2 regions of the Synechococcus sp. H70.1 genome follow, and region 1 is predicted to be linked to the other one. Evidence: predicted binding sites of a transcription regulator. Region 1 holds the regulator's gene; the other holds the start of a gene.
The links. Region 1 encodes NtcA, which controls nitrogen genes in cyanobacteria. Its sites were predicted from a motif close to GTANCNNNNGNTAC; they were not measured.

Region 2: NW827_RS04205 (DUF4278 domain-containing protein) is a predicted target of NtcA. The motif match lies at 2,168-2,181, and genes of this name have one in related genera.

The regions. Positions count from the first base shown of each region.
Region 1 covers NZ_JANSIV010000119.1:29,653-33,859, forward strand. The annotation lists gene NW827_RS08725 (M61 family metallopeptidase) at 1-1,315, opposite strand, end outside; gene ntcA (global nitrogen regulator NtcA) at 1,464-2,135, shown strand; gene leuB (3-isopropylmalate dehydrogenase) at 2,241-3,386, opposite strand; gene petD (cytochrome b6-f complex subunit IV) at 3,511-4,023, opposite strand; gene petB (cytochrome b6) at 4,089-4,207, opposite strand, start outside.
Region 2 covers NZ_JANSIV010000054.1:29,340-33,546, forward strand. The annotation lists gene NW827_RS04195 (FAD-dependent hydroxylase) at 1-441, opposite strand, end outside; gene NW827_RS04200 (methyltransferase domain-containing protein) at 448-1,425, opposite strand; gene NW827_RS04205 (DUF4278 domain-containing protein) at 1,719-2,135, opposite strand; gene NW827_RS04210 (cation:proton antiporter) at 2,332-4,207, shown strand, end outside.

The DNA of each region.
Region 1 (4,207 bases):
CCCGCTCAAAGGCCTCCCGCAGGTCTTGGTGGGTGTAGCCTTTCTCAAACCGGCCAAAGCGCTGCCACAAATCCCGCATGGCTGTGTCTAGGGATCCCTGGCCCCCCGAAAGGTGGCGAATGTGCAGATCCAGCAGCCAGCAGACCAAAGCGCCCTTTAGGTAATAGGAAACCTGGCTGTTGAGGCTATTTTCGTGGGGACGGTAGAGCTTGATCCAAGCGTCGAAACTGGACTCCTGCAGCGATTGCACGGCCCGACCCGGAGTACGCTGCAGCTGGCCAATTTGCTCAGATAGGATCTGTAAAAACTCTTTGGCGGTGAGGATCCCTGCCCGCAGCAAGATCACGTTTTCGTAGTAGCTGGTCGCCCCCTCGCAAAACCAGAGGCAGTCCACATAGTTTTCTTGGTTGTAGTCAATTTTCTCCAAAGCCAGAGGGCGCAGCCGCTTGACGTTCCAAGCATGGAAAAGCTCATGGGCCAGCAGCGCCAAAAAGCGGCGGTAGGACTGGGGCTGATGCAGCTCCAGGCCAGAATAGTTGAGGGTAGCACTGTACTTGTGCTCTAGGCCGCCAAATCCCCCTGGTGACAAATGCACAATAAACCAGTAGCGGTCGTAGGGCAACCCGCCAAAAAACGCTGCAGTGGCCCGGACAATTTTCTCAGCATCGGCCACCGCTTGCTCCAAATCCAGGGTGCCTGCTCCCCAGACCACGAAGTAATGCGGGATCCCTTCCACCGCAAACGACCGCAACTGGTGCAGGCCCACCTCCACTGGACTATCCACCAGCTCGTCGTAGTCTGCCGCCAGGAACGACCAGCCGGCATTGGAATCCTCAGCGGCGGGCAAGGGCTGCAAGCTGGTGGCGACACGCCAGTCGGGTTGAGGAGGGATCACCGTCAAGGTGTAGGGTTCCCGCTCGCGGCCGAGCACGTAGAGAAAGAGCGCTGCCCCGTTGAAATAGGCATGGGTGAGATCCAGATGGTTGGTGCGCACCGTCAGCTCATAGGCATAGACCCGATAGCGGATGGTGACCGCCGAACACCCCGCTGGATTGACCTCCCAGGTGTTTTTATCAACCTTTCGCCAGGCCAAAGGGCTCCCTTGCTCGCTCAGGGCTTGAAACTCCTGCACATGGCGGGCATACTCCCGCACTAGGTAGGATCCCGGCGTCCACACTGGCAGCCGCAGCCGCAGAGGCACCTCCGGTTCCACTTCGCGAATCTGCAGCTCCACCTCCAAAAGGTGGTTGGCTGGCTCTGGCATCCGTACTGTAAAGTGCTGGCGGCTATGGCGAGAGAGGGTGGCAATCCCCATACGATCTTCCCCTACCGCAACAAGAGAAATGTAGCTATTGCTACAAAGATATCCAGAGTCTAGAGTAGTCTTCGAATCGTAGGCAGCTTGATCTGGGTTTAGGAGTTGATCCTAGAGATAAACTGACCTTGAGAGGTTGTCGAATCCCGTGGTGGCCGTTGCAGAAAAATCTCTCATTGCAGCCTTTAAACAGCTAGGAGGGCCTCACCATCCTCCAGTTATCGAAACCTTTGAACGTGGCAAGACCATTTTCCTCCCCGGCGATCCGGCGGAGCGGGTTTACTTTTTGGTCAAGGGAGCTGTTAAGCTGTCGCGGGTGTACGAAATGGGGGAGGAAATTACTGTCGCCCTCCTGCGGGAAAACAGCATTTTTGGGGTGCTCTCCTTCATTACCGGGCAGCGCTCCGACCGCTTCTATCATGCCGTAGCCTTCACTCGCGTCGAGCTGCTCTCTCTGCCCATCGAGCAGGTGGAAAAGTCTGTGCGGGAGAACGCTGAGCTGGCCATGCTGCTGCTCAAGAGCTTGGCTTCTCGCATCCTGCAGACAGAGATGATGATTGAAACACTGGCCCACCGCGACATGGCCTCCCGGCTGGTTAGCTTTTTGCTGATCCTCTGCCGCGACTTCGGCGTGCCCGGCCCCAATGGCGTGACCATCGACCTCAAGCTCTCTCACCAGGCCATTGCCGAAGCCATTGGCTCAACCCGCGTCACCATTACCCGTCTCTTGGGAGAGTTGCGCAAGAAGAACTACATTTCCATCCACAAGAAAAAGATCACTGTCCACGACCCAATCCAGCTAAGCTATCGCTTTGCCTAGGAGGAGGACCTGGCCCCACGGCCGTTTCCGGGAATGGCCGCACCACTGGTTGGCGGGGTGATCCCTCCCTGCAGGAGAGGGGGGCAGCAGCAAGCAAACCCCTACTTAACCGCCGGCGGCTGAGGGCGATTCTTGGGGAGAGGCTTGCTGTTGAGCCAAGGCGGCCAGGATCTTTTCTCCCATCTCGCGGCAGCCTACGAGGGTCATCCCCTCCGAGTAGATGTCGGCGGTGCGGTAGCCCTGGGCCAAAACTGTCTCAACGGCCTGTTCGATGCGGTCGGCAGCTTGGGGCTGATCCAAAGAGTAGCGCAGCAGCATTGCCCCAGAGAGCACCTGGGCAAGAGGGTTGGCCTTGTCTTGACCGGCAATATCGGGAGCTGAGCCATGGACTGGCTCGTATAGACCAGGGCCGGCAACTCCCAAAGAGGCGGAAGGCAACATGCCAATGGAGCCAGTTAGCATGGCTGCCTCATCGGAGAGGATATCCCCAAAGAGGTTCTCTGTCAGGATGACGTCAAACTGCTTCGGCCAGCGCACCAACTGCATAGCGGCGTTATCAACATACAGATGGGACAGCTCCACGTCAGGGTATTCCGCTGCCACGGCATTGACCCGCTCCCGCCACAGTTGCGACACTTCCAGCACATTGGCCTTATCCACCGAGCAGAGCTTGCGCCGCCGCTTGCGGGCCAGTTCAAAAGCCATGCGGGCAATGCGGTCCACCTCGGCCTCAGTGTAGACCATGGTGTTTACGCCGCGTCGGGATCCTTGGGCATCGACGAAGATCCCGCGGGGCTGACCAAAGTAGATGCCACCGGTGAGCTCGCGCACCACCACCAGGTCGATCCCGGCCACCACCTCCGGCTTGAGGGAAGAGGCCTCCACCAGTGGCGGAAAGATCTTCACCGGGCGCAAGTTGGCAAACAGTCCCAAGCCAGCCCGCAAGCCCAGCAAAGCCTGCTCAGGGCGCTTCTCCCGCGGCAGGGCGTCGTACTTGAAGTCGCCAACTGCTGCCAGGTAAACAGCATCGCTCTCCTGGGCCATTTTCAAGGTCTCTGGGGGCAAGGGATCCCCAGTGGCTTCGTAGGCTGCTCCACCAATGAGGCCCTCCTGCCACTGGATGGAAAACCCCATCTGAGCGGCCACTGCATCCAAAACCGCCCGCCCCACCTGCATGATTTCGGGGCCGATGCCATCGCCGGCTAGAGCAGTAATCCGGTAGATGCGGGGAGCAGGAGGGGGAGTACTCATGCGGGATCGCGGTAAAAGGAATGCGTAGCGATATTACCACCACTCGGCCCAGCAGTACCCACAAAAAAAGTGCAGCCCAGCCTTTGGCCTGCTGCACTTGTGCAGTGTCAACCTACCCGCAGCTCTAGAACAAGCCCAGAGTAACCCACTTGTCCAGAGGCAGGGTGGCGCCAATGCCTAGGTAGAGGGTTACCAACGTGCCAAGCAAAAACACCGTTGTTGCCACTGGACGGCGCAGTGGATTCTGGAACTTATTGACATTTTCAATGAAAGGCACAAACAGGAGGCCTACGGGAATAGCTAACATCAGAGCAATGCCCAGGAGCTTATTGGGAACCACGCGCAAAATGTGAAAGACAGGGTAGAGGTACCACTCCGGCAGAATTTCCAGCGGCGTGGCAAAGGGATCCGCCGGCTCGCCCACCCCCGCCGGATCCATGACCGCCAGGCCGACAATCACCCCAATCGTACCCAGGATGACCACCGGGAACATAAAGAGCAAGTCGTTGGGCCAAGCGGGCTCACCGTAGGTCATGTGGCCCATGTTCTTCTTCAGCTTGGCCAAAACTTTGGGGTTGTCCAGGTCAACTTTGCGTGTAATGACCTCAGTTGCTATTACTTGCTTCGAGACAGGCATAGCCGTTCTCCTTGTCTGGGGGAAAAAGGGTTAGAAGAGAAACTTGGGGATCGCACCCGCTAGGATCACAAGGGTCCAGAAATGCCCTGGCGGCGGATCATCAAAAAGTGCATGGTCATAAAGACTGCCGTCAGCCAAGGCAGGACAAAGGTGTGCAGGCTGTAGAAGCGGGTGAGGGTGGCTT
Region 2 (4,207 bases), on a different contig from region 1:
TCCATAGGTGACCCTCTCCACCCTGGCTTCGTAGTAGCAGGTGATCTGGGGATCCGCAGCCACCCGCTCCTGGAGCACCTGCTGCAGCCAGCCATGTTCGCCGCAGTAGAAAACTGCCGTTTCCCCCACATCCTCCGGCCTAAAGGTCACCCGCTGGGGAGCGTTGGCGTCGGTCAGAATCACCTGGGCAAAGGGTGTGATGTGGGGAGCCAGCGCCTCCCACACCCCGATGGCCCGAAAGATGCGGATCGAGAGCGGCGAAAGGGCATAGGCCAAGGGGCGCTGCCTAACTGCCTCAGCCGACTGGGCCTCAATGAGGGCCAAGCGCAGGCCGGATCCCTGCAGGGCACAAGCTAGGGTCAGGCCCGCAATGCCGCCGCCAACGATGATCACGTCGTAGAGGGCGTCTAGGGTCTCCGGAGGGGGAGCAAGGAGCGTCATTGTCTCTCATTGGGTGCTGTAGCCAACTACTTCTGGGGAGGCGGAGTTCGCCGGCGCGGCAGCCCGCACCGCCCGGAACATGCCAAAGCGGCAGAGGCCAGTGCCGAAGGCCAGGCGCATGAGCAAGAAGGTGGGCACCTCCCGCAGCGACTTAATCAAGCCTACCAAGCCAAACTTCAGCAACCCTTCGGGACGGACAACCCCCTGCCAGATGGAATCCAGCCAAGAAGGAAGGGTCTCCTGGGTCCAGTCGGCAGTCTCCACCCGTCCCTCTACCAGCCCCGTGGCTTCTAGTGCTTCCACAAAGCCTTCAATGCTAGAAAAAGCGGGGTGCGACCACTGATCCAACAACTGCCGCATCACCAGCCGCTCCCAGAAGGTGAGGGGCTTTTGACGGTCGTCGCGCTGGTTCCAGTCCGCCACCACCAGGATGCCGCCTGGCTTGAGCACCCGCAGCATCTCGCTGGCGTAGCGGGCCTTGTCCGGCATGTGGGGCCCCGCCTCAATGGACCAGACCACGTCAAAGCTGGCGTCGGGAAAGGGCAGGTTGAGGGCATCCGCTACCTGAAACCGGACGGGGAGATCAGGGGGGGTGAGCTCTTGGGCCCGCTTCACCTGCTGGGGGCTAATGGTAATGCCGGTTACGACAAAGCCATAGTCGCGGGCCAAGATGCGACAACTGCCGCCAATGCCACAGCCCACATCTAGCACCGTCGTCCCCGGCGGCAGCCGATCCAGCCCGCCCCAGCGCACCATCTCGTGGACAAAGTCGTGTTTGGCCTGGATGAAGTTTTTCCGCCGCGGCGGGGATCCGTAGTGGCCAAGGTGAATATGTTCGCCCCAGTAGAACTCCAGGATTCCATCCCGCGTCCACTCGTCGTAGGCACGGGCTACGGATTCCGGGGAGCGATACTTACGGGCAGTCAGCACATAGGCTACCAGTCCTCCCCCTAGGAGCAGAGCTGGGGCCAAAATCCAAAGCATTAGGTGCATCAATTACTCGGGTCGAGGGCGACCGACCCTTCTAGACTGCTAAAGGGAGCAGGCTTTGGCGCGATCCCTGCTTACCTCTTGCACAGCTCTGCTGCCCCCGGTAAGACGGCAACAGAGGGACTCCAAGAGCCTGCTAGGGCATTATAGCCTCGAAGAGCAACCTCCTCTCCTTTTCGGGGCCTCTCTGCTTCTCCTAGGAAGTTCAAAGTAGCCAACACCTTGCCCACCTGCTAGCTGCAGAAGGAGCCTTAGTCCCACCCCCTAGGAATCCTTTTGCCTGAGGACTAGCTCAGGCTAACTCGTGTGCGGTCGTAATCTAAGCGGAAGGTGGGGTGCACTTTCCCTTGGATACGGTTCCAGAAGTTGCGCACGTTGGTATGCAGGCCAACCCGTTCTGTACCGCGTACCAGCATTGCCTGCTGCCGAATTCGAATAGCGCGTTGGTGGCCCGCCATTAGGAAGCGAGCTAGCTCATCCAAAGCGTGGAAACGCCTAGGAGCTGCTGCTGACTCGGCAGCCTGGGAACGAGAGGCTACTCCCCGGTAGAGAAAGTCCAAGTTGGTGGACAAAACCGGCGGCTTGGTCAGGTGGCGGAACCGCCAGTCCAGCCCCCGATAGCGGCCCCCCACTTTGCCCGGGGAAACAGTTGCCGCCGTCGGTGAGGGGGTGTAGCTAACACCACGGTAAGAGAGTTTCGTCATTTTCGCCTCCTTTGGGGTAGCTCCTTACTTCCGTATTATAAGCTACCGTTTTGAGGTTTTCTATGTAACCTTTAACAAATTTTAGCCACCCTCCCCGCGACTGCCCCTGCTGGCCTGGAGGAGGCTGAGATCTGTCCAGGGGGCTGAAGAAGGCAGTATCGTGGAAGAGCTCCCAGGATCGGCTACAAATTTCGGGGTGAGCGTCCCTGTGCAGGAAGACTTTCGCCTAATTCTGGACATTGCAACAGTGCTGGCAGCAGCGGCAGCAGGAGGGTTTCTCGCTGCACTGCTCCGGCAGCCGGTGCTCTTGGGTTACTTGCTGGCCGGGATCCTAGTGGGGCCGACAGGGTTGGGGTGGATCAAAGAGGTGGTGCAGGTGGAAACCCTGGCCCAGTTTGGCGTGACCTTTTTGCTGTTTACCTTGGGGGTGGAGTTTTCCCTCAAAGAATTGCGCCAAGTGCGTGGGATTGCCCTGGGCGGCGGTCTTCTGCAGATTGGTCTCACGATTGCCATCACGGCGGTGCTGGCGGTGGCTAGCAGCTGGCTGACACCCGTGCAGGGGATCTTTTTGGGGGCAGTGCTCTCCTTGTCTTCCACGGCGGTGGTGCTCAAAAGCCTCACCGAGACTAACCAGATGGACACGCCCCAGGGCCAGGCCATGCTGGGGATCTTGATCGTGCAGGATTTAGCAGTAGGGCTAATGCTGGCGGTGTTGCCGGCTTTGGACGCTCCTCTGCCGGAGCTGGCGGGATCCCTGGCTAAGTCAGTAGCAGAAATTGGCCTGGTGGGCGTAGGGGCGGTGCTGGGTGGTATTTGGCTGGTGCCTGCTCTGCTGCGGCTATTGGCCCAGCAAGAGAGCAAAGAGGTATTCCTCCTGGGGGTGATCAGTCTCTGTGTGGGGATTGCTCTGTTGACAGAGCAGCTGGGCATTTCCAGCGAGATTGGGGCCTTCCTGGCCGGGTTGATGATTTCAGAAGTGGAATACGCCGACCAAACCCTGGCCTACGTAGAGCCCTTGCGAGATGTGTTTGCCGCCCTCTTTTTTGCCGCCATTGGCATGCTCATCGATCCTCACTTTATTGCCGACCACCTGATGCTGATTCTAGGGCTGGTGGGGCTGGTGATGGTGGGCAAGTTTTGCCTGGTGGCCCCTCTAGCGGGGCTGTTTGGCTATCCCCTCCCGGCAGCGGTGTTGGTGGGGCTAGGCCTTTCCCAAATTGGGGAGTTTTCCTTTGTCCTGGCCAGCGAGGGGCAGGCGCTGGGGCTGGTGTCGCGGCAACTGTACTTGCTCATCGTCAGCACCACCGCTGTTACCTTGCTTGTTACTCCCTTTTTGCTCAAGGGGGCGCCAGGGCTGCTGAGGAAACTGCAAGGTATCCCCTTTGTGTCCCGTTGGCTAGCAGCCGAGGAGCAGCCTCGCGACTTGGATGCCAAAGCTCCCCAAGAGGGCCACGTGGTAGTGTGCGGCTACGGTCGGGTGGGGCAGGATGTAGTGCGCATTCTGCAAGCCCGCCGCCATCCCCTTTTGGTAATTGACTCCTCAGAACGGGTCATCCAACAGTTGCGCTCGCAGGGGATCCCCTATCTCTACGGCAATGCTGCTAGTGCCCCGGTGCTGGAGAAAGCTGGCCTAAACCATGCCCGCGCCCTGGTGATTGCCCTGCCGGATCGCCTAAGCACCCGCCTCTGCCTCAAACAAGCGCTGAAACTGGCGCCCCACCTGGAGGTAGTGGTGCGAGCCACCCACGAAGAGGACATCGAACAGCTCTATCAGTTAGGGGCCAGAGAGGTCGTCCACCCGGAATTTGAGGCCAGCCTGGGCTTGTGCAGCCATGTGCTGCTGAAGCTGGGCGAGCCCCTAGGGGTCATCCAGCAGGAGATTCTGGCCATTCGCAGCAGCCACTACCGCGATTTGCGACCTCTCCACCCCAGTTGCCTGATCCCCACGCCTGTCAGTTGGCTGCTGCCGGCAGCCCAGATCCCTGCCAGTGTCAACAGCAGCCCAGCGGACTCGGGGCCGGCTTGGTGGGAACACTGGCAGCGACCCGTTGAGCCGGAATGGGCAGGGATCT